DNA from 2 places in the Salinivibrio sp. SS2 genome. Region 2 is predicted to be linked to the other one. Evidence: predicted binding sites of a transcription regulator. Region 2 holds the regulator's gene; the other holds the start of a gene.

Region 1 (8,080 bases), on a different contig from region 2:
GCGTTTTATGATGTGCCAGATGGCGTATTCATTGAACACGGTAATGCCATACCAAATAGGCTTTAAGCAGGCATCAATATTTTTAGTGAGTCAGTTGCAGATGCTCCCGGCTGTCGCACCTGGAAGATACCCAGAAGTGCTCCGATATATTCTCGACATGGCAGAGAGCTTTGTACTTCCAGAGAGGCGAGAGAGGACATACCCAAGAGCAGTAAAGAAAAGGCCCAATCGCTATGCGACTAGGCCTTCTAAAAGACGTAACTCAGCTTAATTCACATGCATTACCGCTCAAGCGGTGGTTTTTTTATCGTTAAAGTAAGCGCGAATCATCACCAAGTGAGCCAATAGGCAATTAACAGCGCAAACACAATGCACGCACCAGCATAAAAGCCCAACTCAATTTTACGTGCCGTCATGTCTTCCGCCTCTTCAGGCTTTAACGTGAGTCCCCAGTAAGCAAAGCCAATGCCTGATGACAACAACAACACCCCAAGGCCAAACACGAGCCCTTCTACTGCATGGATAAATGTCATGTGCTTTCCTCTGATTATCAATCGCTGGTGTTGTAGCACATTATTATTGCACTGAAAACCAGCACGCGACGTGCTATTACCTATCAACAGGTTTACGAACCATGCGCGTCTACGGTTCAATAACAAAGCGATAGCCGTCTAGACCTTAGCTCCATACGTCGCTAATCGGTGTGTCAGGGGAAAAGTCGTGGGCCACTTGTGCTTGCAACAACTCTGCCGTGGCGATGGCATCGGTCAAGGCGTGATGACTTTGATAAAAAGGCAACTGATACCGAGTACGGCTATCGGCTAACCGAATCGACGCCAGGGGACGACGCATAATACGGTCCATCAAGCTGCGCTTCCCGGTACGGTGTTTCCGCGCCTCAAGCTCCATGGTGTCGACCATCGGAAAAATAATCCCTTCCCCTAAACGCTGCTTAATCGCACGGTCAAGGAACTCTCGCTCAATACGGCGGTAATGCACCACAACGATCGCACCGGCGAGCGCACTTAGCAGTGGTTCAATTACATGAGAAAAGTCTGGTGCATTCATAATGTCTGAATGGGTGATCCCATGAATAACAATCGAAGACTCTGCCAGCGGACGATTGGGATTCACAATCCAGTGCTGCGCCTGTTGGCAGCGAATGCGACTAAGGGTAAAAGGCACCAGCCCAATACTGACAATGGCATCCTTTTCACTGTCTAGACCCGTAGTTTCAAAGTCGAGTGCGACAAAGGGCACATCCTTAAGAGGCGTGTCGGGTGCTACCCAGCCTTGTTGATAAAACGCTTGTAGCGTTTCATGTTTCACCTGCTCACGTTTGGTATCCAGCATGGCTTGCCAGTCCACGTGTTGTGCCGGGGCTTTCTTTTTCAGATCCAAATGCAACATGCCCTCCCCTTATGACCGATTCGGCTGGTAGCGGAATTTCAAGAACTTCTGAGCGTTACTTAAAATCTGGAATGCATCTTTGAGGTTACGGCGCTCAAAATCGGATAAATTCTCCGGTTCCACATTGTTATCTGGCTCACGTCCCGCTTCGATATCCAGCGCTTGGTGACGAATACGCACCATGGAAATAAACTCCATCGCATCTCGAAGGTCTGGCCCTCGGCCTTTGGGCAAGATCCCAGATTCAATAATGTCGTCTAAGCGCTCAAACGAGTTTTGTGAGCGCGAATCGATAGCTAATGCGTGTACACGGATAAGATCGGCTAATGGCGCTGTGCCGCGGCGTTTGAGGTTAATCGAGTTATTGTGTCGCCCATCTTGCTCCATCACGAAATCTTTAAAGAAGCCCAAGGGCGGTGTGCGATTTAAGGCATTGCGCGCCATTGATGCTAAAAAGCGATTATTGCGACGTGCACGGCGACCAATGAAGGCTTTGAGTTGTTCAGCCCAGTTAGTTCGACCATAGACACCATCTAAATCAAAGAAGATGTTGCTGTCGAGTAAAGAGCGTGGGCTCGGATTATCAATCCAATCGGCGAAGCATTGTTCCCACTCTTTCAGTGTTTTCCGCCACTCAGGGTTAGTCGCCATGATATTACCAGTACAATAGGTATACCCGCAGGCATCGAGCCCATCAGACACGCGCTTCGATAGTGCCTCAAAATACGCGTTATGCTCGTCGTAGTTAAAGCTATCGTCCAAGATAATGGCATTGTCTTGATCGGTCACAATCAGTTGCTCATCGCGTGCCATCGATCCCATCGCCAAAAAGCAATACGGGATAGGCGGCTCACCCAGTTCTTCTTCTGCCAACTCCAACAGGCGCTGCTTAAAACTGCGGCCAATCACAGACATCGCAGACCCTATCATGTGTGAGTTCGCGTCCTCATTGACCATGCGTACAAAGCAATCTTTGACTTGTTTCGCCAACACCACTAAATCGTCCACCGATTGTTGGCGGAAAATACTGGCGACGAGGAACAAGCTGTTTTGCGATTCGTAACGTGCAATATCCGATAGTGCGACCACACCCAGTGGTTTGCCATGTTGTAATACCGGTACGTGGTGGAGGTTTGAGCGCAGCATGGTGAGCATGGCTTCAAAGATGTAAGCATTATGATCGAGGGTGATCAGCTGGGGCGACATGATTTCTTGTACCGGCGTTTCATAAGGCAAGCCTTCTGCTAACACGCGATTACGTAAGTCACGATCAGTAATGATCCCCAGCACGGGATTGAAGCCGGTTTCGGGATCGGGCTCATCGCCCATCACCAAAATTGACGAGACCGCTTCTTGCGACATAACTTGCGCTGCATATTGTACCGAGTCGGTACTATCGATCATCACGGGGTCGCGAATAATCAGCTTCTTAACTTTGGACGTCGTCAGATCATTGGCTTCATTATGGCTCGATACCGCCTGACGTAATCGCGTCCGGTCTTCGACCTCGACAAAATCGGCAAAGTGTTCAAATTCATCAAACAAGCGGTTAAATGTCGCCTCAGGGATGAAGTACACCAAGGTGTCTTCGATCGCCTTGGCGGGCATACGCACCCGGTTGTTCATCAAAAGGCCCATCTGACCGAAAATATCCCCCTCGGCGATACGGTTGTACAAGGTGCCATTACGACGATACAGCTCGACAGCACCGCTACGGATCATGGCTAAATCATGAATCTCATCGCCGTAGGCAAAAATCGTCGTGCCCGCTCGGTGATAACTAATTTCGATGCTTTGCGCGACCTCAGCAACCACCTCTTCGGGAATCGATTCAAAAGGGGCGTATTGGGAAAGAAATGTCGCAATTTCAACTTGTTCAGCTTCCATGATGCTCACCTAGCGTTGCGAGAAAGTGCAAGGGTATGCGATTGAATATTCACAATAGATGAAACCTAAAAGCTTAGTCTCACCCATCACATATCAAGGTTGTTGGTAATAAAAAAGGCAGTCCCGAGGGCCTGCCTTTTTCATCATAGCTAACTGTTAGTTACTTAGCACGTACAGTTACTTAGCGCGCGGCTCTGATGCTAACCCTTTGAACAAGGAAGCAGTCGCTACCAGCAGTACAATCGTGAACGGGAAGCCAGTTGAAACCGCCATCGCTTGTAGGGCAACCAAGCCACCACCAAGGATAAGCGCCACCGCAACTAGGCCCTCGAAAGACGCCCAGAAAACACGTTGTGGCACTGGCACGTTCACTTTACCGCCCGCAGAGATGGTATCGATAACCAGTGAGCCTGAGTCAGACGAGGTCACAAAGAACACGATAACTAGAATGATACCGATGAATGAAGTAATCGATGCCAACGGCAAATCATCCAACATTGCAAACAGTTTCAGTGACAGTTCAGCGTCTACAACTGCGGTGTAACCTTCGTTCACAAATTGACCAATCGCGGTACCACCGAATGCGGTCATCCACAACACACAAGCAGCAGATGGGATCAGCAATACGCAGGTGATGAACTCACGCACTGTGCGGCCACGAGAAACACGCGCAATAAACATACCTACAAATGGAGACCATGAAATCCACCATGCCCAGTAGAACGAGGTCCAGCCTTGCGTAAAGTTGGCATCTTCACGTGCAAACGGCATAGACAGCGCAGGCAAGTTTTCTAGGTACGCGGCGAGGTTACCAAAGAAACCGGTCAAAATGGCTAGCGTTGGACCCACTGCAATCACAAAGATAAGCAGTAGCAGTGCAAGCAACATGTTCACTTCGGAGAGGCGTTTCACCCCTTTATCTACCCCAGCAACCACAGACAGGATGGCCATACCGGTGATACCCATGACAAGCAGCACCTCTGTGGTGTTACCCAGTGGCGTATCAAACAGATAGTGAAGACCAGCAGACGCCTGTGAGGCGCCAAGGCCTAGTGAGGTTGCAAGACCAAAGAGGGTCGCGATGATCGCAAGAATATCGATCACGTGGCCGGTCCAGCCCCATACACGCTCGCCAAAGAGCGGGTAAAAGACTGAACGCATGGTCAAAGGCAAGCCTTTGTTATAGGCAAACAGAGCCAAACCTAGCGCCAAGACAGCGTAGATGGCCCAAGGGTGAAGACCCCAGTGGAAAATCGTTGCAGACATACCTAGGCGTCGAGCCGCTTCAGCATCTCCGGCTGCTGCGCCCAACGGTGCCCAGTCGGTACGAATACCGTTTGCATCAACAGCGGTACCGCCCAATGACGTTTGGAAGTGTGTTAACGGCTCTGATACACCGTAGAACATCAAACCAATACCCATACCGGCGGCAAACAACATCGCAAACCAACCCGCATAGCTATAATCCGGCTTAGCTTCTGTCCCGCCGAGACGAACGCGACCCAAAGGTGACACAATCAGTACTAGACAGGCGATAACAAAAATATTACCTGCAGAAAGGAAGAACCAGTCTAGATTCGAGGTCAACCAACCCCGAAGATCACCAAAAACAGGGCCGATTTGGTTTTGAAATGCCAAAGTGACAAATACAAAGGCCATAATGGCCAGCCCCGAGACCATAAATACTCGGTTGTGAATATCAAAACCAAACGGGCCAAGTTTAACGGCCACATTATCCTGACCGACCTGGTAGTCAGTATCGATCGGGTTAACTTTCCCGTCCGGTTTCATCATATCTTCATGGCTTTTATCGCTCACGAGTTAACTCCTTAGTCCGTTTGTTCGGAAGCCTGTGAGTGTCGGTGGCCTGTGCGCTCAATTGGCCTTTCCATCGCAAAACGCGGATAAAAAAGTTGACCAGCAGCAAGAACCGCAACATCCACACAGCTCATTACCCTAACATAAATGCGCAACGATTTAATTAGGGCACTAACCAAATGTCGATTTTATAACCAACTATTAATCAATATATACACTCAAACCCCAGGCTAGACGCGGCCTAGAACTCATTTGAACTCTTTATTTCAGAGCTATAAAGGATCGTGTCACACACTTTCCTCTTTTAGGTTTAGCGGAAATACGCCGTATCATAAAAAGAATTCATTGATAGTGCTCACAAAAAATACCTATGTTCACCAGCAAAACTTTTGATGGATCACAAAGACATCGTGAATAGCATGCGTTTGTTCAAGTACCTATCGTGAAGCAGCTCTGAGTTCGCACGACTCGCCTACGAGCACATAACCTCCAGGCCACAAAAATGCAAAATAATGCAACAATATGATTTATTCGTGATACTTGTCACACTGAGAAAAATAAGTACAATACCGCCGCAATCGTTTTCCATCCCAGTTTAACGTTTGCGGAGCAAGCATCATGCAATTTGGCATCGGCCTTTTGGGGATTAGCGTCCTCTTTCTAATCGCGATTGGATTTTCAGAAAATCGTCGTGCGATCAACTGGCGTACCGTCGGTGGCGCTTTCATTATTCAAATCGTCTTTGCCGGGTTTATTATCTCCGTCCCGCTTGGTCAGCGTATTTTGGCTAACGCATCAGAAGCCGTGTCCGCAATAATTAGCTTTGGCGATATTGGTGCTGAGTTTCTGTTTGGTGATCTCGCGAAATTTAAACTTGGCTTTATCTTTGCTTTCAACGTTTTACCAACTATCGTCTTTTTCTCCGCTCTGATCGCCGTGCTTTATCACTTAGGGATCATGGCTTGGATTATTCGCCTGATCGGTGGCGTACTACGACGCGTACTCGGCACTTCGCGCACTGAATCGATGTCAGCCACTGCCAATATCTTTGTCGGATCGGTAGAAGCCCCTCTTGTCGTGCGCCCTTTTCTCGCCTCAATGACGCGCTCAGAATTATTTGCAGTCATGGTCGGCGGATTAGCCTCCGTGGCTGGAGGCACCATGGTTGGATACGCAGGCCTCGGTGTTGAAATGAAATACCTGATCGCTGCCGCTTTTATGTCCGCACCAGCCGGTCTAATGATGGCAAAAATTATGGTCCCGCAGACCGAAACGCCTATCAGTCATACCCAAGCGCAAGCCGAGCAAGATAACCACGATAAGCCTGTCAACTTGATCGATGCAGGTACACAAGGTGCTTTAAGTGGATTACAAATTGCGATGGCAGTCGGGGCTAGCTTGCTGGCCGTGATCAGCATGATTGCGCTGATCAACGGCGGGTTGGGCAAACTTGGCCCGATGATCAATATGCCTCAATTGAGTCTGGAGTGGATATTCGGCTATGTGTTTGCACCAGTCGCTTGGCTCATCGGTATTCCGTGGGGGGAAGCAATGACTGCTGGTACCTTGATTGGTAAGAAAATTGCGGTGAATGAATTTGTGGCGTTTGCTGATTTTATGAACCTAAAAGGTGCACTTTCTCCCCATAGCCAAGCCATTGTTACCTTTGCACTGTGCGGCTTTGCCAACCTCACTTCGATCGCGATGTTGATGGGCGGACTGGGCGGTATTGTTCCAGAGCGCCGAGGTGATATCGCCAAATTAGGAATGCGTGCCATTCTTGCCGCCACCTTAGCGAATCTGATGAGCGCAACATTGGCAGGGCTGTATCTGACTTTATAACCTCAATCACGCTGGATAGTTTTGCCATCATTCTGATGGTTCAGTGTTTCTCACCAAGGACGGTGAGTGCACAAAAAAGCCTCGAAGAGAACAGACTTCATCTGTTACACTTCATTTACTTAACGTAAAGAGATGTAGTCACCATGCGGTATCCTTGGGTTCTTTTTGATGCAGATGAAACACTGTTTCACTTTGATGCGTTTGCAGGACTGCAACGCATGTTTTCACACTATGATGTCGATTTCGACCAGCACGCCTTTGCCGAATATTCAGAACTAAACAAACCTTTGTGGGTGCAATACCAAAATGGCGAAATAGACGCACACACGCTGCAAACCAAACGCTTTACCCACTGGGGAGAGCGGCTCAAGGTGGCTCCGACAACGCTAAACCAGCATTTTTTGGATGCGATGGCCGAGATCTGTGAGCCACTCCCAGGCGCAGAAGCACTGCTAAACGCGATTCGTCCACACGCACACATTGGTATTATCACCAATGGCTTTACCGCGTTACAGGATGTGCGCTTGGAAAAAACAGGGTTCAAGCCCGCCATATCTACTCTCGTGGTATCCGAGCAAGTCGGTTTTGCCAAACCTGACCCTCGCATCTTCGAGCATGCATTTGCAAAAATGGGCCATCCACCTAAGTCTCAAATCCTCATGGTCGGCGATAATCCAATGGCAGATGTCCTCGGTGGCATGCGCGCAGGCATAGACACATGCTGGTTGAATCGCGACAAAAAGCCACTACCAGAAGGCGTGACGCCTACCCACCAAGTGGACTCACTGCATGCACTCCAAGCGTGGCTCATGCCTGACAACGCCTAATCATAAAAAAAGAGAGCCAATGCTCTCTTTTTTGCTTTCCAACGATGTCTTTGCCTAGTGGGGCAAATTAGCTGCGGTCACCAGCAACAAAAGCGGCTTTTTCTGCTTGTTGGCCTTGGTCGGTATTTGCAACATAAGTCACTGAACCACTGTTTTGGTCTTGGCTGTAAATGAATACACGACCTGATTCGTCAGTCACTTTGGTGTCCACGCTTTTTGAGCTGGTTACTTTCGCGCCTTTAACGGCTTGACCTTGTTCAGTCACTGATACCCAAGCACCGCCTTCTGCAGGTTGT
Region 2 (23,285 bases):
ACCTTTATCTTCCCGCAATCGGCGAAGCTTGCAGAACAAGCCGTGCACGCTGAAATGATCCGTCAAGCGGTTGATTTTGGTGGAAACGCCAGCTTGGATAGTATTGATAACTCAAACGGTGTGTTGAACTAACCGACGCGTTATCGTAAAGGTTGTTACCAAACTAAAGCGGCCTCGGCCGCTTTTTCTTATTATCCTTTAGTTAGGCAGCGTTGATTAGCGCCATGAGTGAATAGCCACACCCTTGGTCACTATTTCTTTGCCTTGGTTTCACGTAAACTATTCTCAATTCCATCTTGTTGAATCGAATGATGCTTATGTCTTCTTTACACGCTTTTCCCAATGTTCATCAGACTTACCACGCCCATGTTTACTATGAGGCCGACACCGAAGCGCAGGCGGATATTATCTATCAAGCAGCCGCTGCATCGTCGCTGCCCATCGACCTTGGCCGTTTTCATCGCAAATGTGTCGGCCCACACCCAAAGTGGAGCTTTCAAATCGCTTTTGACAACGCTGCGTTCGATGAGGTGATGGCATGGATTGAGGCGCATCGGGGCGATTTAACCGTGTTTTTGCATGGCGTGACGGGCGATGACTACATAGATCACACTGACCATGTCGGTTGGATGGGTTCGTCTGTTGAACTCAATCTGGCCATGTTTAAGCCCAAGCGATGAATACGTTTCTTAACTATCCGGCGCTCCTAATTTGGCATGGCGATGACGAACTCTCGTTTGCCTCCGATCCGGCGTCGCTTAAGGCGCTGAGCGAAAACGTGATCACAGAAGACGATCGGCTGGTGGATAGCCAAGGCATTTGCTGGTTGAGCCAAGACGGGGGGCAGCACTGGCAGCCAAGCGGGCACGTCATGCCACTTGAGCAGCTCGTGGCGCGTGTCCAAGCGCATTATGCGCAGCTGGGTCAATGCTGTGTGGGAAAAATCCAGTTTAAAGATAGGGCCGCTGCCATCAAAAGTGTGGTTACGGCCCCTGAGAATTAACGGTTGTCAGCAATCCGACGTGACACTTTTAACGAAAAGTGCGGACGAATACGCTTGATGTTCAAGCGCTGCTTGTTACGCAATCGAATGTGGCAGAGCTCAAGTATCAAACCAAATGCCATCGCAACGTATACGTAGCCTTTGTTGATATGAATACCAGCACCTTCGGCCATCAGCAGCAAGCCCAATAGCACCAAGAACAGCAAGGCCAAGGTTTTAAACCCAGGATAACGGCTGACCAGATTATTCACGGGCTCGGCCGCGATCATCATAATGATGGCGGCGGTAATAATGGCGGCGACCATCACGGGTACATCTTGGGTGAGACCGACCGCAGTGATCACTGAGTCCATTGAGAACACCGCATCTACCGCAACGATTTGCAGCAAAATGACTGCCATGCCGGTGCGCACTTGTGTCGAGTGGCTCACGGGCTCGCCATGACCCAACCATGCCCACAGCTCTTTGGCACTTTTTAGCAGCAAAAAGCCACCACCAAACAGCATGATAAGGTCTTTACCGGTAACCGGTTCCGTTCCAATCGTAAACAGTGGCGCAGTCAACGACATGACCCATGCGATGGAGAGCAGCAAGCCAATCCGGCTCATCACGGCGAGACCAATACCCAAGGTACGCGCGAAGCGGCGTTTCTCTTTGGGGAGACGCTCACACAATACGGAAATAAAGACTAAGTTATCAACACCCAATACCACTTCAAGGGTCAGAAGGGTAAAAAAGACCACCCAGGTTTGGGGTTCCATAAAGAGTGTTAACATACGATTACCTCCTCGTTAAAGGAAGCGGGGGAGGGCATAAAACGACATCGGTCGCTGTCCATGGATTGTGATTACCTCTGTGACTAAAGAGCGCTTATATAAGCACCAGTTTGGCGCCTTGGCAAGCAGAAAAACAGCGAGTTGACCAAAAATTGACAAAGCATGTAAACGATCAAACTTGTTGCTGAGTAAGACTTATCATGTTGGATTTAAAGAGGGAATAACGATGAAAAGAGGCTGGATGATTGGGTTGTTGTCCTTAATGTTGACCGGATGCTTAGGCATGCCAAAACAAGTCACGCCAGTAACAAACTTTGAGGTTAGCCGCTATTTAGGCACTTGGTATGAAGTGGCGCGACTGGATCACTCGTTTGAACGAGGATTGTCGGATGTGACCGCGACCTATTCGATGCGTGAAGACGGTGGCGTGAAAGTAATTAATCGTGGCTACAGCCGTGAAGAGGGAAAATGGCAAGAAGCGGAAGGCAAGGCGTACTTCGTTGAAAATGATAAAACGGGATACCTGAAGGTTTCATTCTTTGGGCCTTTCTATGGGTCGTATGTGGTGTTTGAGTTGGATGATGATTACCAATATGCCTTTATCTCGGGGCCTGACCACGATTACCTATGGCTGCTATCGCGCACGCCAACCGTCTCGGAGTCGGTAAAAGAACAGTTTATTGCAGCGGCGAAACAGCGGGGTTTTGCCACTGAAGTGCTGATTTTTGTCGATCACACTCGCACGGATCCCAAACATAAGAGCAATGAGCAGTAAAAGAGAAGCATCATGCGAAAAACAGACAAGAAGTATGACAAAGCGATTCGAGAGGCACTTACAGAGGTTTGCGAGCTCACGATGGAGAATATCGCGGGGTTCGAGTGGTTGACGCATGAGGTGAATTATCAGCGTTTTCCACAAAGCTTAATCGTGCGGCTTATGTTTAAAGACCAACAGACGCTAGCCAGCTTTAAACGGAGTGATGACTACCAAGCCGTTCTGAATGATATACAAACTCGCCTCACTGCTGCAGGGGTCACACTGAAAAACATCAATCAACATATTGAGTTAGATACACTGTAAGGCTGTGACTACTCGCACACTTACCTTATGGCTGACAAGCTACAGTGTAAAGTCGGCCATGAGGAGGATGCTGTGTATCGACTCGATACGTCAATTTGGGTCGCTGATGGTGAAGCAGTCCCTTTCTTTACCTTGCCCTATACCACGCGCATGGTAGTGGTGAGGCTTGCCGACCAATCCCTGTGGATTCACAGCCCGATAAAGCTTATCGATGCATTACGCACTGAGCTAGCGTCGTTAGGGAGAGTGCGTTATCTAATCGCTCCTAACCAATTGCATCACCTCTTTTTATCCGAATGGGTTGAGGCGTTTCCTGACGCACAATTAATGGGTACCCAACAAGTGGCGAAAAAACGAGATGATCTTTGTTTTGACCACTGTTTTGAGGACGTGTCGGAGCCAGCTTGGCACGATGAGATTGCGCAATGTTTGATTACCGGCTCGCCAGTGATGACAGAATGCGTGTTTTTTCATCGACAAAGTCAAACGCTGATTGTCACTGATCTGATTGAAAATTTTCGCCCTGAGGCTTTTTCACCTTTTAAACGCAAAATTGCCGAGTGGGCAGGCGTGACAGCACCCAATGGTAAAACGCCACTCGATTGGCGATTGAGCTTTTGGTTTCACAAAGACGAATTAGCAACACATATTCGTACATTGATTCATTGGACACCGCAGCGCCTTGTCATGGCACATGGCGAAATTGTAGAAGCGGCTGTCCCTCATTTATTGCGCGCATTTTCATGGCTAGGTGAAAAGCGTCTCAATATCCCCACTCATTAAGCGAAGGAGCAACGGTATGGAAGCACGAATAAGCATTATCACGTTGGGTGTCGCTGACTTATCACGGTCGTATGAATTTTATCGCCAGTTGGGTTTTCCCACGCACAATCACCCTGAAGAAGGCATCGTGTTTTTTAGTACCGCAGGTACGCGATTAGCGTTATATCCCGCTGACGCGTTAGCCGATGATATTAAACCCGGACTCACCGTTAACGAGACAGGATTTGGTGGTATCACATTGGCGCATAACACGCGATCTAAAGAAGAGGTCGACGAGGTACTGGCGCTGGCAGAGCGTTGTGGTGGTCGGATCGTTAAACCTGCACAAGACGTTTTTTGGGGAGGCTACAGCGGCTACTTTGCCGATCCGGATGACTATCTTTGGGAAGTGGCTTATGGCGATTGTTGGCAATTTGATGATAACGGCAGCCTTGTCTTGGATTAATAATCATGAACGCCGTACTGGAACAGCTGCAAATGCAGGGGACAGAGAACGACGCCCTGCAACAGGATAAAAGTAAAAAATGGCTGAATATTACGCCTGGAACCGGAAAATTCTTAGCGCTGTTAGTGGATGAAATTCAGCCTACCCGTATTTTAGAAATCGGTACATCAATGGGCTATTCAACGTTATGGCTCGCGCGCGCAGGCGGCAATAGCGTGCAGGTGGTAACGATTGAGCGCGATGAAGCAAAACACCAACAAGCGCAGCAGCACTTTAGGCAAGCCGGCATGGATAAACGGATAGATGCTAAACTGGGCGACGCGAGTGACTGGATGACTCGCCTTGAGGGACAGTTTGAACTCATTTTTCTTGATGCCGACCGAAGTCAGTACCTGTCCCTAGCGCCACGCTTGTTCCAACTCCTCAAGCCTCAGGGTGTGCTGGTAGTCGATAATGCATTATCCCACGCTGATGATGTTGCTCCTTTTAAGCGATGGCTTGAGCAACAGCCTGAACTCGATGTGGGTGTACTTCCCATTGGTAAAGGTGAGCTTGTTGCCTATTTGCGTGAGTGAAAGTTGGCAGGATAAAAAAGGCGTCCCGAAAGACGCCTTATTAGTCTCTAAACTCAGTGGTATTACGCGGCTGCTAGCGTTTGAGCTTGACGGTTTGCATGCCAGACTAAGCCAAAGCCAATAATGACCACCACGCAGGTTGACAGCATGACGGTGGTGACGGCGATCAAGCCGGCGGCTGCAAACGCAGACACCACAGCGCTCGCTACGAAGCAGACCATCATTTGCAAGAAGTTCAATAGCCCCGCAGCGGTCGCACTACAGGATTTGAAATTTTCCAAGGCGCGATTGACGACCAGTGGATAGATGGCACCGTTCGCTGCCGCGAGGAAACAGAACGGACCTAAAATTACCCAGATGTTGGTGACATCGGTACGCCAGCTGATCAAAAAGATAACCACGACACTGATAACAAACAGCTTAAGTAGCCAAGGCAAGATACTGTGATCTTTAAGCTTGTTGAGGGCATGACGACAGGCGTAGCCACCGACGACAAAAGCAATGGTTTGTGGAATATAGCTCAGACCAATATCCGCTTCGGTATAACCCATGGCTGACATCACGAACGGTGATCCTGTCAGATAAGCAAAAAATGCCGCGGAACAACCTGCGAAAATAAGCATGTTACCGATGAATTTTTTTGATTTAAAAACTTGCTGATAGTCAATTACAAGTTTATCAATAATTTTAGTATCTTGTGTGGGTTTGGAAAGGCTTTCCTTTTCTCGTAAGGTAAACGCAACAAAACCAACCCCTAACGCGAATAAAACCACAAAAATACTGCGCCAATCATATAGGGTGAGCAGGTGTGAGCCGACAAGTGGCGCCAATGCTGGCGATAATGCGACGAGCGGCATGATGGTTGCGAACACTTTCTGTCCCAGTTTTCCATCATAGCGGTCAATGACCACGGCTTGCCAAATTACCGCAGCGCTACATGCTCCTAAGGCTTGAACTAGACGTGCGCCAAGTAATAAATAAATGTTATTAGCAAAAATACACACTACAGTCGCGACTAAATAAAGGCTCAGGCCAATCAGCAGCGCGGGCTTGCGACCGATGCGATCAGACAGCGGACCATAAACCAGCTGTCCACAGGCCATCCCTAGCAAAAAGATACTTAAGGTGAGGCCGATATTGGCGGGAGAGGTCGCCAAATCGAGTCGCATCGCCTCAAAGGCAGGTAAATACATATCAGTGGCTAAAAAGCCCAGCATACTGAGCCCTGCTAGCCACAGTAGCGTCATAAACGGCACTTGCTTGTTCATTTTTTGTCTCTTGATAGAAAACTCGACATAGAGATAGTTTATGGCTGACAAAGCTGGCTGTGAAACGCTATGATTTGAACATTGCTTTCAAAAAATTTGATTTGAATGTTCTCTTACCAAGATTTTCATGTGATCGATGTGGTTGCACGGCGAGGAAGTTTCTCTGCGGCGGCCGATGAACTACACAAGGTGCCGAGTGCGGTCAGCTACACGGTACGACAGATTGAAGACAAACTGGCCGTTACTCTGTTTGAGCGACTTCACCGCCAAGTGCGGTTGACGTCGGCAGGAGAATACTTTGTGGCGCAAGCACGGGATATGCTGAAAACCATGGAAGATATTCGTCTACAAACGCAGCGAGTGGCTAATGGTTGGACACAAAGTGTCTCGTTAGCACTGGATAACGTCGTGCGCGAAGATAGCGTCAATACGTTGGTGCGGGATTTTTACGATGCGTTTCCTGATGTCGAGTTGTTGCTAACCATGGAAGTGTTTAACGGCGTATGGGATGCGTTGGCTGATGATCGAGCCGATATTGCGATTGGTGCTACGGCTGCTGTCCCAGTGAGCGGCGCGTTTCGCTATCGGGAAATGGGCACTCTGCGCTGGCGATTTGTGGTGAGCCCGTCGCATCCACTCGTCCAGTGTGTTCAGCCACTGGCTAATGATCAGCTTGCGCCGTATCCGGCTATCTGTTTGGAAGACACTTCGCGCCGCTTGCCGCGCCGTACGACATGGCTACTGGATAATCAGCGCCGCCTTACCGTCCCTAATTGGCACAGTGCCATGCAATGTTTTAAGGCCGGGCTGGGCATTGGTGTGATGCCGTCACACATGGCAGAAGACGCGATTGCGCGAGGAGAGTTGGTGGAGCTTGCCCTTGAAGAGCCGTTATTAAGCAGTCCGTGTTGTATTGCATGGCGCTCGGACAAAGAATCACCACCGGTGCGCTGGCTGCTCGATTACTTAGGCGATAAAGAGCAGCTGCAACACCAGTGGTTATAGACTAGGAGGACGGCGTATCGAGTGTACGCAAGGTATGATAGCCCGCCCAAACTCGTGAGGCGGCGGTGATTAAACAGGCTGCGCCAAAAACGCCGGCAATCCACGCCATGTATGTTGGGAAAAGGCACATCAACACAAAACTGGCGATGGTCTCCGTCCCTTCGGTGATCCCGCCGATATAATACATCGACTTGTTGGCGTAAACCGGGTTATCAATATGGTGTTTGCTGGCCATGATCGCAAACGCTAAAAAGCTTGCGCCTGTCCCCATAAAGCAAAACAGCAAAAAACTGGCGGCAATGGCGTTATTGGTTGGATCGGCCAGGGCAAAACCAAAAGGGATGGCAGCGTAGAAGATAAAATCGAGGGTAATATCTAAAAAGCCTCCCGCGTCCGTGAGCCCTTGCTCGCGGGCGAGCGCACCATCGAGGCCATCGAAAAGTCGATTAATGATAATAAACACAAGTGCTAGCCAGTACATTTGTAGCGCGAGAGCGGGCACCGCTAGCAAGCCAATCAAAAAGCCTGAGAGCGTGACGGTATCGGGTTTTACCCCCCACTTTGTGAGCTGCACCGCTGCCCGCTTCAATGGCCAACGGATCACCGCGATGGCGTAACGATCAAGCATTCTGCATCTCCTCTTGTAGTGCTGAGTCAGCTGAGCGTTTAGGCCAATTTAAACAGCGGCTCTGGTCCGCAATATCCTCGGCATCATGCGTCACAATCAACGCAGGGATGTTTCGCTGCGCAATTTGCTCAAAAACAAAGGTCCGAAAATCCCGCCGCAGCGGCTTATCCAGCTTACTAAAGGGCTCATCAAGCAAGATAGCATCGGGGGCGGCGAGTAATGCACGCAACACACTGATCCGCGCGCGCTGGCCACCCGAAAGCTGGCTGGGGGCATAATCGGCAAACTCTGCTAATTTGACATCGCCTAATGTTGCGATGGCCTGATCGCGTTTTTGCGCTTTGCGCATCGAGGATGGCAAGGCAAACGCCAAGTTTTGCCAAACATTTAAATGCGGGAAGAGTAAATCATCTTGAAACAAAATCCCGATACGGCGCTGCTCAGGCGGTAAGTGATCAAAAGGCTCACCATTTAACGTCAGTTGACCGCTGTAATGCATGGGTGGTTGGATATGCCCCGCCAATACGCTCAGCAGGCTCGATTTTCCGCAGCCACTGGGTCCCATCACAGTAAGTATTTCTCCCGGAGCGACCGAGAATGATAAATCACGCACCAAGCATTGATCAGGCGCGTTTATGGTGAGTTGGTTGACACACAGTGTCATGGTGTTGAGCTCCTGAGAAAGTTGGTGTTGATGTCGGTAAAAGACGGCGTTCAGCCACGCGGCTCAGCACAGTGGCCAAGGCGAAAACAACAAGGGGAAGCATCGCTTGCATCAGTCCATACAGGCCACTGATACGACGATCGAGACCGCTTGATAAGCTGACTGCCTCGGTAGTGAGAGTATTAATGCGTCCCGCGCCCAGCAATTGTGTGGGCAGATATTGCGCCAAACTGACACTCGCGCCAACCGCCCATGCCAAGATAATGGCGGGCAAAAGGAGCGGCAGTTTAACCCGCCACCATGCAAGGGTGGCACTCACACCGAGGCTTCTGGCGGTCTGCATAAGCCGCATATCAAACTGCTGCCACGGCCCATCGAGTGCGAGATACACATAAGGAAACGCGAAAAAAATGTGAGCCCAAAGGGTTGCCGGCACGTGCCATTGGCCGGGGAGGCTATACACCGCCACCTGAATGCCAAACAAGATAGAGAGTTGAGGAACCAATAACGGAATGGCGATGACGGCCCTTGGCACCGAGCGTCGCTGATTGACCGAACGCTCCAGACACCCGATGGCAAACAGCAAGGCGACACTGGCGCTGATCACCGCTAGAACGATGCTGTTCCCCACCAATGACCACACATAGCTAAGCTCTTGCTCCCAGAACCGTAAGCTATATCGACTCGGGAGCCAATCGGGAAATGACCAGCGCAGCGCGAATGACCACATCAGCAACACAGGCATAATCGCAAGGGGAGTGATAAACACCGGCCACCAGAGTGATTTGCCGGGTAACCATGCGTGGCGGCGCCCCGTGTATTGCCAGCGATTGAGACATTGGCAACCAAGCCACGCCAAAAAGCGAAATAGCAATAAGGCCAAGCCACACAGAGCAAATAGCAGCAAAGCGCCGGCTGAAGCTCTAGGTAATAGCGCTAAATCCGGGTCATTAAACCACTGCCATACCAATACCGCATAGGTGGGTGGCGTATTCGGCCCGAGGATCATCGCCACATCAACCACTGACAGGCTGTAGGCGATGACGGCAAAAACCGGGAAACGCATTTTGGCCAGCCAAAGCGGGAGAATGACTTTTAGCCAAGTTGCGGTGCGGTTATACCCGAGGCTGGTTGATACCATCGTCAGCCGAGAGACATCAATTTGACGCAGCACCGACAGACTCATCAACAATAAAAAGGGGGTTTCTTTTAGCGTCAGCGCCAAGGTGAGCCCAATAACATAAGGGTCTTGTACCAGCGCCCAAGTCACGGGGTTATCACCGAGAAGAGGACTTAGCAGGCGAAACAGCCAACCCGAGGGGGAAAGCAGTAAAACCAGGCCAATGGCAAAGGCGACGTGTGGTAACGCAAGTAGCGCAGGTAAGCGCGCACTGATCTTCTGCCAAATGGGCGTTTGCCAAGTGGCTTGTAAAATCATAAAGCTAAGCGCCACCGCGAGCAGGCTACTGCCTAATCCCGAGATGAGCGTTAGCTGAATAGATTGTGATAGCCCCGGCCATGCCATGACAGCTTGCCAGCCGCTAATATTAGCCTCCATAAGCCCTAGTGTGGGCACGAACGCAAAGGCACTCGCGAGTATGCCGCCAACCCCTGGCAACAAGGGTAGGCAGCACACCGTTAGGGTGATGGCAAACAGCAAACGTGCCATATCAGCCTCTTTACTATTGGCCGTAGCGTTTCAGCCACGCACTCTCAAGCGCGGTTTGCCAGCTTGGATGTGGCTCGGGCTGGGTATTAAAGCGACTGACCTCGGCGGTGTCGGATAACTTAACCACGGGTGGATCGCCCCATACTTGGGTGTCGGCTTTACGCAGTTGTGCCTTTTCACTCATCAAGAAATTGATAGCGACCATAGCGCCGGCTTTAGCGTTGGCGTTGTATGGAATCGCCATAAAGTGAATGTTAGATAGCGCGCCTTGGTCAAAGGCAAACGCACGCGCTGACGGGGCGAGTTTTCCAGAGGCCACCGCTGCTTTTGCCGCATTGGGGTTAAACGCGATCGCTACGAGAAGCTCACCATCGTCCAACAGTTGGATAGTTTCGGCACTGCCTGACGGGAACTGAGCGCCTTCGCGCCATGCTACTTGATGTAGTTGGTCTAGATAGCGCCATAGTGGGGCGGTCACGGCGTCAAAGTCTACCTCATCAACCGGCAGGTAAAGTGCCTCGCGCACATCGGTAAGTTCCAGCAGGGCGGCTTTCAAAAAACTGGTGCCATGAAACTCGGGTGGTTTGGGGTAACTGATACGCCCAGGGAATGCTTTAGCCAAACTTAACAGTTCGGCGAAAGAGCGAGGTGGGTTGGCCAAGGTTTTCTGATCATGGATAAACACCAGCTGTCCCACCCCCCAAGGTGCTTCGAGGCCGTCTGTTGGCTCAGTGAAGTCTTCTTCAACCGGTAAACTTTTATCGACAATTTGCCAATTGGGGAGCGTGCTGACAAAAGGGCCGTACAGCAAATCATTTTCCTTCATTGATTTGAAGTTTTCGCCGTTAATCCAAACCATATCGACACTGCCGCCGCTATCCTTACCCGCTGTCTTTTCGGCAAGTAGGCGATTGACGGTTTCAGCGATATCCGTCACTTTGACATGTTTCAGTGTGACACCATAATCGCGTTGTAACTCGCGACTCGCCCAGCGCAGGTAAGCATTGATCTCTTGATTACCGCCCCATGCGTTAAAGTAAACAGTCTGGCCTTTGGCTTGTTGTTCAATACTTTCCCAACGGTCGTTTTCCGTGCTCGCAGAGGCAGTAAAACTGGCGGTACTTACAATTGCCAATGTTAACGCCGCTATCCAGTGTTTCATTGTCATCTTCCTTTTCAATTAGTGACGCATCCAACGATGATATTTTTCGACCCAGTTAAGCAGCTTCTCGGGCGCATGGGCTTGTTTCCACATCCCAGCGGTATACTTCACCGCTTCACTCATAGTGGGATACGGATGGACGGTGCCCAAAATTTTATTTAGTCCTAACCCGTGCCGCATGGCGAGAGTAAACTCTGCGAGCAAGTCGCCCGCATGCTCGCCAACAATAGTCACCCCCAGAATGGTATCTTTTCCTATTGGTGTCAGCACCTTAATAAAACCGTGGTCATTGCCGTCAGCAATCGCGCGATCCAAATCATCAATGCCGTAGTAGGTTACTTCCACCTCTTGCTGATTGGCTTTGGCTTCTTTTTCATTGATGCCCACGCGCGCGACTTCTGGCGATGTATAGGTCGCGGCAGGCATTACTGAATAATCAGCACGAAAGCGTTTAAATTGCCCGAATAGTGCATTCACCGCGGCATACCATGCTTGATGAGCACTGGCGTGGGTGAGCTGAAACGGACCCGCTACATCACCTACCGCATAGATATTTGGATAGGCGGTTTGCAGGTACTCGTTGACTTGAATCGTGCCACGCTCGGTCACTGGAATATCGAGCTTTTCGAGACCAAAGCCTTTGGTGTTGGCACTGCGCCCTAACGCGACCAGCACCGCATCAAATGAGACAGACGTCTCACCGTCAGGGCCATCGAGCAAGGCGATTTGCTCATTATCACTGTGCTCAAATGCTTTGACTTTGTGCTGTGTTAAAACCGTGACGCCGTCACGCTCTAACGCCTGTTCAACCAGCTGAGCGGCATCTTTATCTTCGCGGCCGAGAAGTTGGTCGGCCATTTCTGCGAGAGTGACTTGGCTGCCTAAACACGCAAAACTTTGTGCCAATTCTGCGCCAATGGGACCTCCGCCCAAAACCAACAACCGCGGCGGTAGGTCATTCAGAGACCAAATTGTATCTGAGGTGTAATGCGTGACCTCAGCCAAACCGGGAATCGGGGGCAACATAGGGCGTGCGCCGGTCGCAATCACGATGTTGCGGGTTGTGAGGCGTTCGCCATTCACCTCGACTTCCCATGGCGAAACGATGTGTGCTTCGCCTTGCACACACTCCACGCCGAGCTTGGTGTAACGCTCGACCGAATCGTGGGGCTCAATTTGGGTAATCACTTGTTTAACCCGCGCCATGACCGCCGGAAAATCAACCGCTGGCGCTTGGGTATGAATGCCAAATGTCTTAGCCTTGCCAATTTCTCGCATGGTTTTCGCCGCACGGATCAGCGCTTTTGAGGGAACACACCCTGTGTTTAGGCAGTCTCCTCCCATCGAACCTTTTTCGACCAGCGTAACCTTCGCTTTCACTACCGCCGCGATATAACTTGATACCAAGCCGCCTGCACCGGCACCAATCACTACCATATTGCGGTCAAACTGATGGGGCTTGTTCCAACCTTGATAGCGTTTACGACGTGTGATCCAAGCCATGACCCACTTTGCCAGCAGTGGGAAGATACCCAGTAAGGCGAGTGAGCCAAGCACCGAGGGTGACACCACGTCGCCGAGTGCGTCGATTTGGGCCAGTTGGGTCCCTGCATTCACGTAGACTGCGGTACCCGGCAACATACCGAGCTGACTGACCCAATAGAAGGTGCGGGTTTTGAACGGGGTTAGCCCCATCACGAGGTTAATCAGAAAAAACGGGAAAATCGGGATCAGGCGGAGGGTCAACAGATACAAGCTACCGTCTTTCTCTATGCCGCGATTAATGGTATCGAGCTTATTGCCAAATTTGGCTTGGACCCAGTCGCGCAACATAAAGCGACTCACCAAGAAGGCGAGGGTGGCGCCAATCGAGCTAGCAAAGGAGACCAACACCAATGCCCACCAAAAGCCAAAGAGTGCCGCGCCCAATAAACTCGCCACTGCCGCACCCGGTAAGGACAGGGCGGTCATCACTACATAGCCGACAAAAAACACCAGGCTTGCGGTGGTCGCGTTTTCGATAATGTAATCATTCAATGCCACTTGTTGTGCTTTGGCGTTTTCAAGCGTGAGCCACTGGCTGAGATCTAAACTGAACCAAAGTGTTACAAGCGCCACCACCACTAAACCAAGCAATATCTTTTTTACTGGCATACTGTGTCTCGTCCGATAGTAAATGGGTCCCAGTTATTACTTTAGGTACTGTAGCTGAATTAACTGGCTGATTTGTCGGTTACATTGAGGAACTGTGTCCTTAATCGTACCTTTAACCAGACCCGACCGATCGCAAGAAACTTTCGTTTTATGTCTGAAATTAGTTTGAATGATGATTTATTGAGCATTTAGCGCGTTCAGAAAAAGCGACACCGCCTTAAAGGCGGTGTTGGACGCGAACATTGCTCACAAAAAAGGTAGAGAGGTATGGGGGGTGTGAGGAATTAATTTTCTAAATGTTGTAATAATTCTTGGCGACGTTGGGGTGGAACCACAGACCAATGCTTGCCAGTAATCGCACCTTCTAGTGACCACAGTAATTCCAAGCTTAGCTCTTTTTCATGCGCCGAGAGAAGAGCTTTATAGGCATTAACGGCACCTTGTTGCTGCAAATCTGCTGGAGATGTAATACCTGCTTTTTTCAGCATACGTTCGGTTGCCAGCCGTAAATTAGGTAGATCTTTTAATCTTGTTGGCGAAGTCCTGTTTTTCTCAGCTCGATCTCGCTTCGCTACTTCTAGGGCGTATTTTGCTTCTGACAATAACTTTTCTTCATCGTCCCACCATTCTTCTGGTATTGCAAAATACTTAGTTACAACTGGAAATCCTCTTTTCTTATACACGTAGGGCTCGAGGCCTTGTTGTTTTAATAGTGTTTCATTTTCTTTTCCGGCTCGTAAGTGGAGCTGGTTTTCTACGACTAAAACGAACATGGTATCGTCACAGAAAATACCGAATCCGCCAAACATTGAACGGGACTTAATGCTGCCAAATTTGGCAAATAACTTCATTGCATTCTTTAAAGCTGGTTTATCCATTTGATTAATATCTCGATGAATTACTAATGCCCAAAAAAGACGTCAAAATGTAACAAGGCAAAACCACAGAGTTGTCAACGATCTATCAAATAGTTGTCAGCTTCGATCATTAATTGTTGGCAACCCCGCTGCCATCAACTCCCAAACACTAGTGGAAGTTATTAGGCCGGTGGCTTTGCGTCCCATGCTTTCGCCATGGTTTGCCTTGTTCAAACGCTATTAAGCATATAATAATTAGACAGTGATGTCGTCCCAAGCAGCATTTAAAAATGTGATCTTAGTTCAAGAGGGCTGTAAATGATTAATGGCTAAGTGAAGGGTTCATCGAGTTGTCTCTCATTAGACACACCGTCTCACAAAGGAGACGGTGTGTCATAAAAGTGTAATAAAAACACTAATCTATGGTTTTAACTGATTGTCGACTCACTAGTGCAGGTTGCATTTCGAACACTTGCTGCTGAGTCTCGTTGTTGGCAATTCGCGCGAGCAAGAGCTTGACGGCCGTTTTGCCTAGACGGCGTTTGGGCTGGTGAATAGTTGTCAATGGTGGCGAGAAATACTCGGTGAGATCAATATTATCGTAACCAATCACCGATATATCATCTGGCACTTTCAAGCCGTGCTCGTTAAACGTACTAATCGCCGCTAATGCCATAATGTCATTAAAACAAAAGACAGCGGTCGGGCGGTCTGACATTGTCGCTAATTGCTTCGCGGCAATTTGCGCTTGATCGGCTTCGAAATCCGCCTCAATCAGCCAGTTTTCATTCACTGTAATGTTGGCTTCTTTTAACGCACGGAAATAACCGTTTAAGCGATGCTTACAGGTATTTTTATCCATTTGGCCGGAAATACAGCCAATTTTAGTATGTCCATTATCAATAAAGTGTTTGGTGGCAAGGTAACCGCCTAATTCAGCGTTATCTTCTATGCGGTCTGTATCGATATGGTGACTGCCCCAATCCATCACGACCATAGGCAGATCGCGTTTTTTTTCTAATAACAGCATCAAATCTTCGTTGAGATCAGAGCACACCACAATGAGTCCGTCGACGCGCTTTTCTGACAACATACGCAGGTAGTCGCGTTGCTTTTCAAGGTTTCCCTCGGTATTGCAGAGAATCAGTGTGTAGCCTTGCTTGTAGCAATAGTCTTCCACACCGTGAACAAGCTCGGCGAAAAAGGGGTTGGTGGATTTGGTCACCAGCATACCCAGTGTACGTGTTGTGTTGCATTTCAAGCTTCGCGCCACAGCACTTGGGGCGTAGTTTAACTCTTCAACCGCTTGCCATACTTTCTCAGTCGTCTTCTCTGCGACAAAGCGGGTTTTGTTTATCACGTGTGACACCGTCGTGGTCGATACACCGGCGAGACGCGCGACATCTTTAATCGTTGCCATCTTGATTCTTCTTTGTAGTAATGCGTAGGGATCGTTACTCGCGACCTTACAGAAAAACGCCGCTGTTCGTCAGCGGCGATGTCTTTCACAATCCCGGCACATCAGACGGTTGCGAAGGTAACGAATCCGATTTCATCCATTCTCATAGCTAATCGGTTGCGCTCTCAGTTTACTTAGGTTGGCGCACACTCGCAATTGGTCTGATCAGCGAAAATGGACCAACAGACGGTTTTGTGAGCCAGCTATGATGTATTTATCAATTAAGACACGATCAGTGGGCAGTCATGCTCCGGATGAGTCAGAACGGTCAGCGGGTATTGGTAGATGTCTGCCACTCTATCACTACTAAAACACTGCCACGGGTCGCCGGATAGGACGATTCGACCTGCTTTCAGAAAATGCAGTTGATCGGCGTATTGCGCCGCCAAATTCAGGTCGTGCAACACCAATAGCACTGTCATTCCTTGGTCAGCGAGTGCTCGACAGCGCTTTAGGGTGTAATGTTGATGGGTAATATCTAAGGCCGAAGTGGGTTCATCCAGCATCAGTATCGCTTGATCTGGTGCGGTTTGTGCTAGCTGTAATGACACGCGTGCCATGTGTACGCGTTGTTTTTCACCGCCAGATAAAATCGGATACGGTCGATGAGCAAGATGGCTAATATCCCATGCCGTTAGTTGCTCGTTAGCAAGGGCCGCGATCTGTTCTCGGTTTGCCTTTAGTGGTGTCGCCCCCATCTCGACTACTTCTTGCGCGGAGAATGCAAACGTGAGCCCGCTATGTTGGGGAAGGAAGGCAACTCGTCGGGCAAATTCTTCGCCTTGCCACTGGCTTTTTGGCTGTTGCCAAAACTGCACACTGCCATGCTGATGTTTGTCGCTAATCAATTGCTTTAACAGTGTACTTTTCCCCGCACCATTCGGCCCGAGTAAAACGTGTAACTGGCCGGCAGTAAAGGCGAGATCAATCTCGCTTAGCAGTTGACGGCCGTTAAGCGCATAGCTGAGCTTGGAGATTTGAAGGGCAGAATCTGTCATTCGTGAACCACTGCTTTTCGTTGTTGAATAAGAAGCCATAAAAAGAAAGGAGCACCCATTAAGGCGGTAATAATGCCAACAGGCAATTCGGCGGGGGCGACAATGACACGGGCAACAATATCGGCCAAGGTCAGTAACAGGGCACCAAGAATGGCTGATAAGGGCACCAGTGTGCGATGATCCGGACCGGCAATTAAACGTCCAATGTGTGGGATCACTAGACCCACAAAGCCGATAAGACCGGCAGCACTTACCGCAATGCCCATTCCCGCCGCGGTCACAACAATGAGTAGGCGTTTTAAATGGTGTACATCAATGCCCAAATACGCCGCTTCGTTTTCACCGAGCAAAAGGGCATTTAAGTGGCGTGCGCGCTGGTAGGCAAACACCGTGAGTAAGCATGCAGCGATGCCAGTGAGAACAATTTGTCCCCAAGTCGCACCGGTCAGTGACCCCATCGACCAAAGGGCGATGTCTCGTAACGTTTGGTTATCCGCCACATAGTTAATCAAACCTAATGCAGCGCCGGACAATGCACTGATCGCAATGCCCGCTAGCAACATGATGGTCACCGAACTGCCCATGGCCGTTGTGCCAATTCTGTATACAAATAGGGTTGCCAGTAGTGCACCGATAAACGCAAAGGCAGGCACCGAAAACACAAAGCTGGCCTCGATACTGCCCCAAGAGAGCAATAGCAAGCCCAGTGCGCCTCCTAATGATGCGCCGCCAGAGACACCGATAATACCCGGGTCAGCGAGAGGGTTGCGGAAAAGCCCCTGCATCAAAGTGCCGCAAACGGCGAGCAATGCACCGATAAAAATACACAGCAAGGTTCGAGGTAATCGAACTTGTTGAACGATGGCGAGTACATGCGGCTCAACATTGTCATGCCAAGGGGTTAAGCTCTGTAAACTGGTCAGCCAGCCAAGTTGCCATTGTCCCACCGCGATAGACGTTATCCCTACGACGACAAGTGCAACGATGAGCGCTGGAAAAACATGCGACTGTGAGGATCGAAAAGACGCTTGCATTAGTCGTTCTCTCCAACGACGGTGCGCTGAATACGAATGGCTTCATCCAGTGATTTCAGGCTAAGACCTCCCACTAACACACTGCCGTCAATTGGAATAATACGCTGCTGTTGGAATGCGCGCGTGGCATTGAGTAAAGGCACGGCATCAGCGAGTCCTTCAATACCACCTAGCTGGTCGAGAGAACGTTGCATGACCAAGATAAAGTCCGGATCAAAGCCCAGTAACGCTTCTGGCGACAGTGGTTTATAGCTACTGAGCGCCGTGGCGGCAGGGTTAGTCGCACCCATCAGCGACAACAAGGTATCCGGTGAGGTATTGGCACCCGCGACACTGGCAGGACGTCCTTGGTGAACCAGAAGAAACACGCCTTTGAGCGCGGTTTTGGGGGCATGCGCTTTTAATGTCGCAATCTTGGTGTCTATGTCGGTCAGTAACTCTGCGGCTTTGGACTCTGTGTGGGTGAGACTCGCGACTTTTTCAATCCGTGTTTTGAGTGTCTCGACGCTGGGTTCACTAGACAGTCGAGCCACGGTTACCCCTGACGCTTCGATTTTCTCCAAAACCGGGGTAGGGCCCATTTCATCTGAGCCTACGACTAGAGTCGGTGATAAAGACAGCACACCTTCGACGGCGAGCTGGCGATGATAGCCGACATTCGGCACGTCTTTATTCGGTAGATGGCTGGTGACATCAATGCCAACTATCTGTTCTGTTGCACCTAATTCAACCAGTAAGTCTGTTACACCGGCCCCCGCGCTGACAATGCGTGGTGATGCTGTGACAGAGAGTGAGAGTAGTGCTGAGGCGAGGGCAAGCAGTCTAACCGCGGCAGTTGCCATGATGAATTCCTTTATTTATTAAACCAGTCAATGTGAGTGCAATGCTCGACGTCAGTCCATTACACACTGTTAGTGAACGTAAATGTAATTATGAGTTACAAACCTAATTACGAGCAATTATCGTTTACATTGCCGTTAATGATCAATACAATCCTGCCAAATTGTTCATGATTCTCATTTTTGATTGGCTCAATAGGAAGACCCATGCTGTTAAAAACGGACGTCTCGGAAGTATTGACTCCTTCTACGATCAAGCTTGCTATCGGTGCTGCCCTTGGCACATTGGCATTTATTCCTTCAGCGTTGGCGGAGACGCAAAACACGGCGGATTCGTCATCAGACGTTATCGCGGTGTATGCAAGCCGCATTGACGCACAAAAAGCGAACGGTGCCGCTGCGGTCAGCACGGTATCACTCGAAGAAATTGAAAAACGGCAGGGAAGTAACGTCACTGATTTAATTCGTCACTTACCTAACGTATCCGTAATTGGCGGAGGTCGCGATACCGCTCAATCTGTCGTTATTCGTGGATTAAGCAGCGAAAATGGCCGCGTGGTACAACTTGTCGATGGCACGCGTCAGAACTTCTCTGTTGGTCACCGCTCGAGTCTGTTTATCGACCCTGAGTTACTTAGTTCGGTAGAGGTGGTCCGTGGCCCATCTAGTACCTTATGGGGATCCGGTGCGATGGGAGGCGTGTTTGCGCAAAACACGAAATCAGCCAGTGACTTTCTCTCCGGTACAAAGGCCTTGGGTGGCTATGTCAAACAAGGCTTACATAGTAACGATAACGCCTCACGCACGAGCGGTGCGATATTTGGTCGTACAGAGACAGTTGATTGGCTAGTACAAAGTTACTATCACGATAGTGATGATAACCAACTAGGCAACGGAAAAACCTTGTCTTATTCCGCCGATAGAGAAAAGGGTGGGTTTGCGAAAGTGACATTGACGCCGTCTTTAGACCATCAATGGACTTTGACTGCCCGTCAAGGCAAACGTGACAGCATGGTACCCACTAACCCGACGGTCGAAAAGCCATCAACTTCGTCGCCTCTCGTCTACCGTCAAGTCGATGATCAAAGTCTGTCGCTAAATTATAACTACAATCCTAGCCAGTCGTGGGTGGACTTAGATGCACGCCTTTATTGGAACGACACCGAAGTCAATGAGCATCGCGTTGATAAAGGTGAGCGTGATAATAATCAGATGCAAACCCTTGGTTTGTCTTTATCGAACCGTTCCAACCTTAAAAAGCTGGCATTAATCACAGGGATTGACGCGTATCAAGATCGATTTAAAACCGTGCGCGATAAAAGCAATACCTCTCGCCCAGATAATCAAGATGCCGAAGCGCAAAGTGTCGGCGCATTTGCCCAAGTTGATGTGCCACTGGGACACGCATGGCAATGGCAAGCGGGTATCCGTTTTGATGCCTATGAGGCGAAAGATAAGCGACCCGAATCGACCATTGGTAACCATGATAATACGGCTTGGTCACCTTCAACGGCATTAACTTGGCAGGCAACCGAGCAGCTGGCATTCACAGCCAGTTATCGTGAGGCATTTCGTGCTCCGAATTTAGAAGAAATGTATGCCAGTGGAACACATTTTGCGATGAATCAGTTTGTGCCTAATCCCGCTCTGAAACCGGAAGAAAGTGCCAATAAAGAACTGAGTGTTACTTATACGTTTTCGCCTAGTCAGTATGTCGACAAAGGCTATGTTGACGCGCGTGTTTTTAGAAATGATGTCGATAACTTTATCGAACAGTCAATTAAATACGGTCCCTCAGGCCCGAAAGGACAAGGGTTCGATGGGACGACTGTTAAGACAAATTTGCCTGAAGCTAAACTCGAAGGCATCGAGGTTAGCTTGCATCACCAACTTGGTGGTTTTACCAACAACGTGAGCTATAGCCAAACCGAAGGCAAGAATAAGCATGATGGCAGCTATCTAGATAATATTCCCGCTCATAAATGGGTTGCGGAAACCGACTACGCGCTGACGACGTTACCGGTGAGTGTTGGTGGTCGTATATCTCACTATGCTGATCAAAACAACACGAACAGTGTTAAGACCTATGACGGTTATACATTGTGGGACCTGTATGCAAGCTATAGCCCTAAAGGTGCTTGGGATGGTGTGAAGTTTGATCTCGCGATCGAAAACCTCACCGATGAGTATTACACCACGGCGTGGTCTCAAGTCGCCTCACCGGGTCGTGATATTAAACTCAACGTTCGCTATCAATTTTAATCAATCACTAAACATGGGCAGGGTTGTCCCTGCCCAACAGAAAACGATAACAATAGGCTGGGAGTAAACCATGACAACTACATTGACCGAGCAAGTCAATGCCTTTCTCACCGAGAACGCCTCCATGCTGCCCGCCGATATGGCGAATACGCTGGGTGTCAGTGAAGGTGAGGTGGTACGCGCGATGCCATCCGAATATCAAACTTGGGTGGATGGGCAACACGCCGAAACGGTGTTAAGTCAGGTAGCCGAGTGGGACGGTCCGGTGACCGCGATCGTGCATTCTGGCGGCTCGATATTTGAAGTGAAGGCCCCTTTTCCTAAAGGTAAGATCGCTTATGGCTACTACAACTTGATGGGAAAGCCGGGCGAAATGCATGGCCACCTAAAACTAGAGCGCATGGCGGGTATTGCATTTGTTAGTAAGCCTTTTCGCGGCAAAGTCACCCACTACATCGGCTTTTTCACCGAACAAGGTGACTCAATTTTTAAAATTTACTTGGGGCGTGACGAAAAGCGTCAGCTTCTTGAACATCAGATTGAAGCCTTCAATCAACTAAAAACGCAGTTGGCAACCTCTCAATTGACAGAATCGGAGCAATAATCATGGATCAAGCTACTAAACAAGAACGTCTACAAAATCGTCTTGGCCCTGAAATTAAAGAATTTCGTGCAAACTGCCGTACCCTGCAGCTTGCAACACTCGACGCGCAAGGCAAACCCAATGTCAGTTATGCCCCTTTTGCTCAGCGTGAAGATGGCTTTTATATCTTGATCAGTGAAATTGCTCGCCATGCACGTAACCTGCAAGAAAACCCCAACCTGTCTTTGATGATGATCGAAGATGAGGGCAGTGCGAAGCAGATTTTTGCCCGTCAACGACTCAGCTTTGACGCTCAAGCCGAGATGGTGGCCCGCAATACTGAGGCGTGGCATGCTGGTATTGAGGCATTGAAAGCACGCTTTGGTGACATTATTGGTAACTTAAGTGGGTTGGAAGACTTCCGTTTATTCCGCTTGGTGCCAGAAAATGGCTTGTACGTAAAAGGGTTTGGTCAAGCGTTCCAAGTAGGCAATGATGATTTGGTGGGAATGGTTCACCTTGATCAAGGCCACCGCAAAGTGGGTAGCGACGAAGACATTAAATCGACCGACGAGATTGCGGTAAACAGTTAATATTAACCACGGCCATTTAGTCACTCACGGCAATGCCTCACGCATTGCCGTTTTTGTATGCGTGCGCCTCAGTAACAACCGATCTGTGGATATGGTAAAGTGGCGTCTTACGCCAATGTGATAACGAACAACACCATGAACTATATCCCTTTATCCGACTATAAGCGCAAGTGGATCTTCACTCATCAATCATTACCGATTGCGGAGAGCGATCTCGCCGATATTAAACCCATGACGGAGGCCCGTGCTGGACAGCTATGGCAAGAGTTTGTCAGCAAAGACAGTCCTACGCCCGATCATTTTGGCAAACAGGATTGGCCAACTCACCAAAGCGTTTGGAAAAACCGCTTGGTATGGCAGAGCGCATGGGATAATGATGAGGATCTTCCTGATGAGTTCTTGGCGCATTTCCCCTGGGAGGACAACATTGTGATCTATTTTTGTTACGACAAACACAATGTCGTGGAGTCTCGCTGGGGAATCTTTAAAAAATATTGGAAGAACTTTCTATTCTATGATGATAAACCCATCTTGCTTGGCCGCCGCCGTAAAGAGGTGGCCATGTTTGAGCAATCGGGTGAGGTGGTTATCGGAACGCGCCAGTCTTAGTCGGCATTTAAATTGCATTGTTTTAGGTCATCAGTGAAGTCAGGGTCAATCAGGGACAGGTCATGATTAAAAAGGTGATTATTTTAAGTGTATCGCTGGCCGTAACCGGCTGCGCGGTACCACAGTTTTCTGACTTATGGCGTAATTACAGCACCATTGGCCTTAATGAAGAATTGCGTGGTGCGCAACAAGCGCTGGTCCATTGTCGATACGACAACACATTAGATATCGCGCAGCGGTATACTGTGGTCGGCACAGACAGAGAGAAAGCGCGTGCATTTGAGCTAATGGGGGTGACCTATGATGAACAGGAAAACACGCATGAGTTCAATCACACCCTGCAGCGCTTTTTGTTCTCTGAGCCCGGAAAGGCCATGAACGAATCGCAAGTGCTGATGCAATGGCGGCAAGCGAGACTGAAAATTGAACATGAGCGTGAGTTGGCCTTGGGCCAAACACACTGTTTACAATCGACCGATCCCCCGAAAACGGGACCGCTCAAATAACAAAAGGCAGTCGATGACTGCCTTTTGTCTCTTACCCTGCATCATAGCAATGGGTTAACACGCTTTGAGAATGCTTTCGGCCAGTGTCATCAGGCGCGGATAGGCAAATTCGCTCTGCTGTGCAATGCGGGCTTGCTCTTCTAACACCTCATGGAGAATGTCATGGGTCGTCAGTGGATTGGCCAATACCACGCGGAAAACCGTGGTGGTGCGACGTTGCCACTGCTCAGGGGTGAGACGCGTCCGTGACACAAAGGTGTTGCCGCATTCTCGCTGACGTTTTTGAATAAATTGGGTCAAATCGTTGAGCAGATCGTGCATCAAATCGACCT

What was found. The regulator PurR, encoded in region 2, represses purine synthesis genes. The targets are predictions, from matches to a motif close to TNANGNAAACGTTTNCNTNA.
Region 1: a site for PurR is predicted at 5,686-5,705, ahead of BGK46_RS17015 (NupC/NupG family nucleoside CNT transporter). Genes of this name have one in related genera too.

Annotation. Positions count from the first base shown of each region.
Region 1 is NZ_MEBP01000145.1:1,053-9,132, reverse strand. It holds partial or broken gene BGK46_RS17040 (transposase) at 1-271, shown strand, start outside; gene BGK46_RS17035 (hypothetical protein) at 330-533, opposite strand; gene BGK46_RS17030 (3'-5' exonuclease) at 679-1,410, opposite strand; gene BGK46_RS17025 (DUF294 nucleotidyltransferase-like domain-containing protein) at 1,420-3,297, opposite strand; gene BGK46_RS17020 (BCCT family transporter) at 3,475-5,091, opposite strand; gene BGK46_RS17015 (NupC/NupG family nucleoside CNT transporter) at 5,734-6,957, shown strand; gene yjjG (pyrimidine 5'-nucleotidase) at 7,101-7,784, shown strand; gene BGK46_RS17005 (hypothetical protein) at 7,852-8,080, opposite strand, start outside.
Region 2 is NZ_MEBP01000064.1:32,844-56,128, forward strand. It holds gene BGK46_RS05495 (VolA/Pla-1 family phospholipase) at 1-132, shown strand, start outside; gene BGK46_RS05500 (DOPA 4,5-dioxygenase family protein) at 318-680, shown strand; gene BGK46_RS05505 (DUF4144 family protein) at 677-1,003, shown strand; gene BGK46_RS05510 (TerC family protein) at 1,000-1,779, opposite strand; gene BGK46_RS05515 (lipocalin family protein) at 2,006-2,554, shown strand; gene BGK46_RS05520 (hypothetical protein) at 2,567-2,860, shown strand; gene BGK46_RS05525 (DUF4336 domain-containing protein) at 2,888-3,643, shown strand; gene BGK46_RS05530 (VOC family protein) at 3,660-4,088, shown strand; gene BGK46_RS05535 (O-methyltransferase) at 4,094-4,663, shown strand; gene punC (purine nucleoside transporter PunC) at 4,726-5,931, opposite strand; gene punR (DNA-binding transcriptional activator PunR) at 6,037-6,936, shown strand; gene BGK46_RS05550 (CDP-alcohol phosphatidyltransferase family protein) at 6,938-7,564, opposite strand; gene BGK46_RS05555 (ATP-binding cassette domain-containing protein) at 7,557-8,228, opposite strand; gene BGK46_RS05560 (ABC transporter permease) at 8,188-9,897, opposite strand; gene BGK46_RS05565 (ABC transporter substrate-binding protein) at 9,911-11,065, opposite strand; gene lpdA (dihydrolipoyl dehydrogenase) at 11,078-13,213, opposite strand; gene BGK46_RS05575 (TfoX/Sxy family DNA transformation protein) at 13,498-14,091, opposite strand; cyclic di-GMP riboswitch class I at 14,207-14,306, opposite strand; gene purR (HTH-type transcriptional repressor PurR) at 14,486-15,490, opposite strand; gene BGK46_RS05585 (heme ABC transporter ATP-binding protein) at 15,751-16,527, opposite strand; gene BGK46_RS05590 (FecCD family ABC transporter permease) at 16,524-17,561, opposite strand; gene BGK46_RS05595 (heme/hemin ABC transporter substrate-binding protein) at 17,561-18,403, opposite strand; gene BGK46_RS05600 (TonB-dependent hemoglobin/transferrin/lactoferrin family receptor) at 18,608-20,662, shown strand; gene hutX (heme utilization cystosolic carrier protein HutX) at 20,733-21,266, shown strand; gene hutZ (heme utilization protein HutZ) at 21,269-21,838, shown strand; gene BGK46_RS05615 (DUF2947 domain-containing protein) at 21,974-22,447, shown strand; gene BGK46_RS05620 (hypothetical protein) at 22,510-22,953, shown strand; gene panP (pyridoxal-dependent aspartate 1-decarboxylase PanP) at 23,008-23,285, opposite strand, start outside.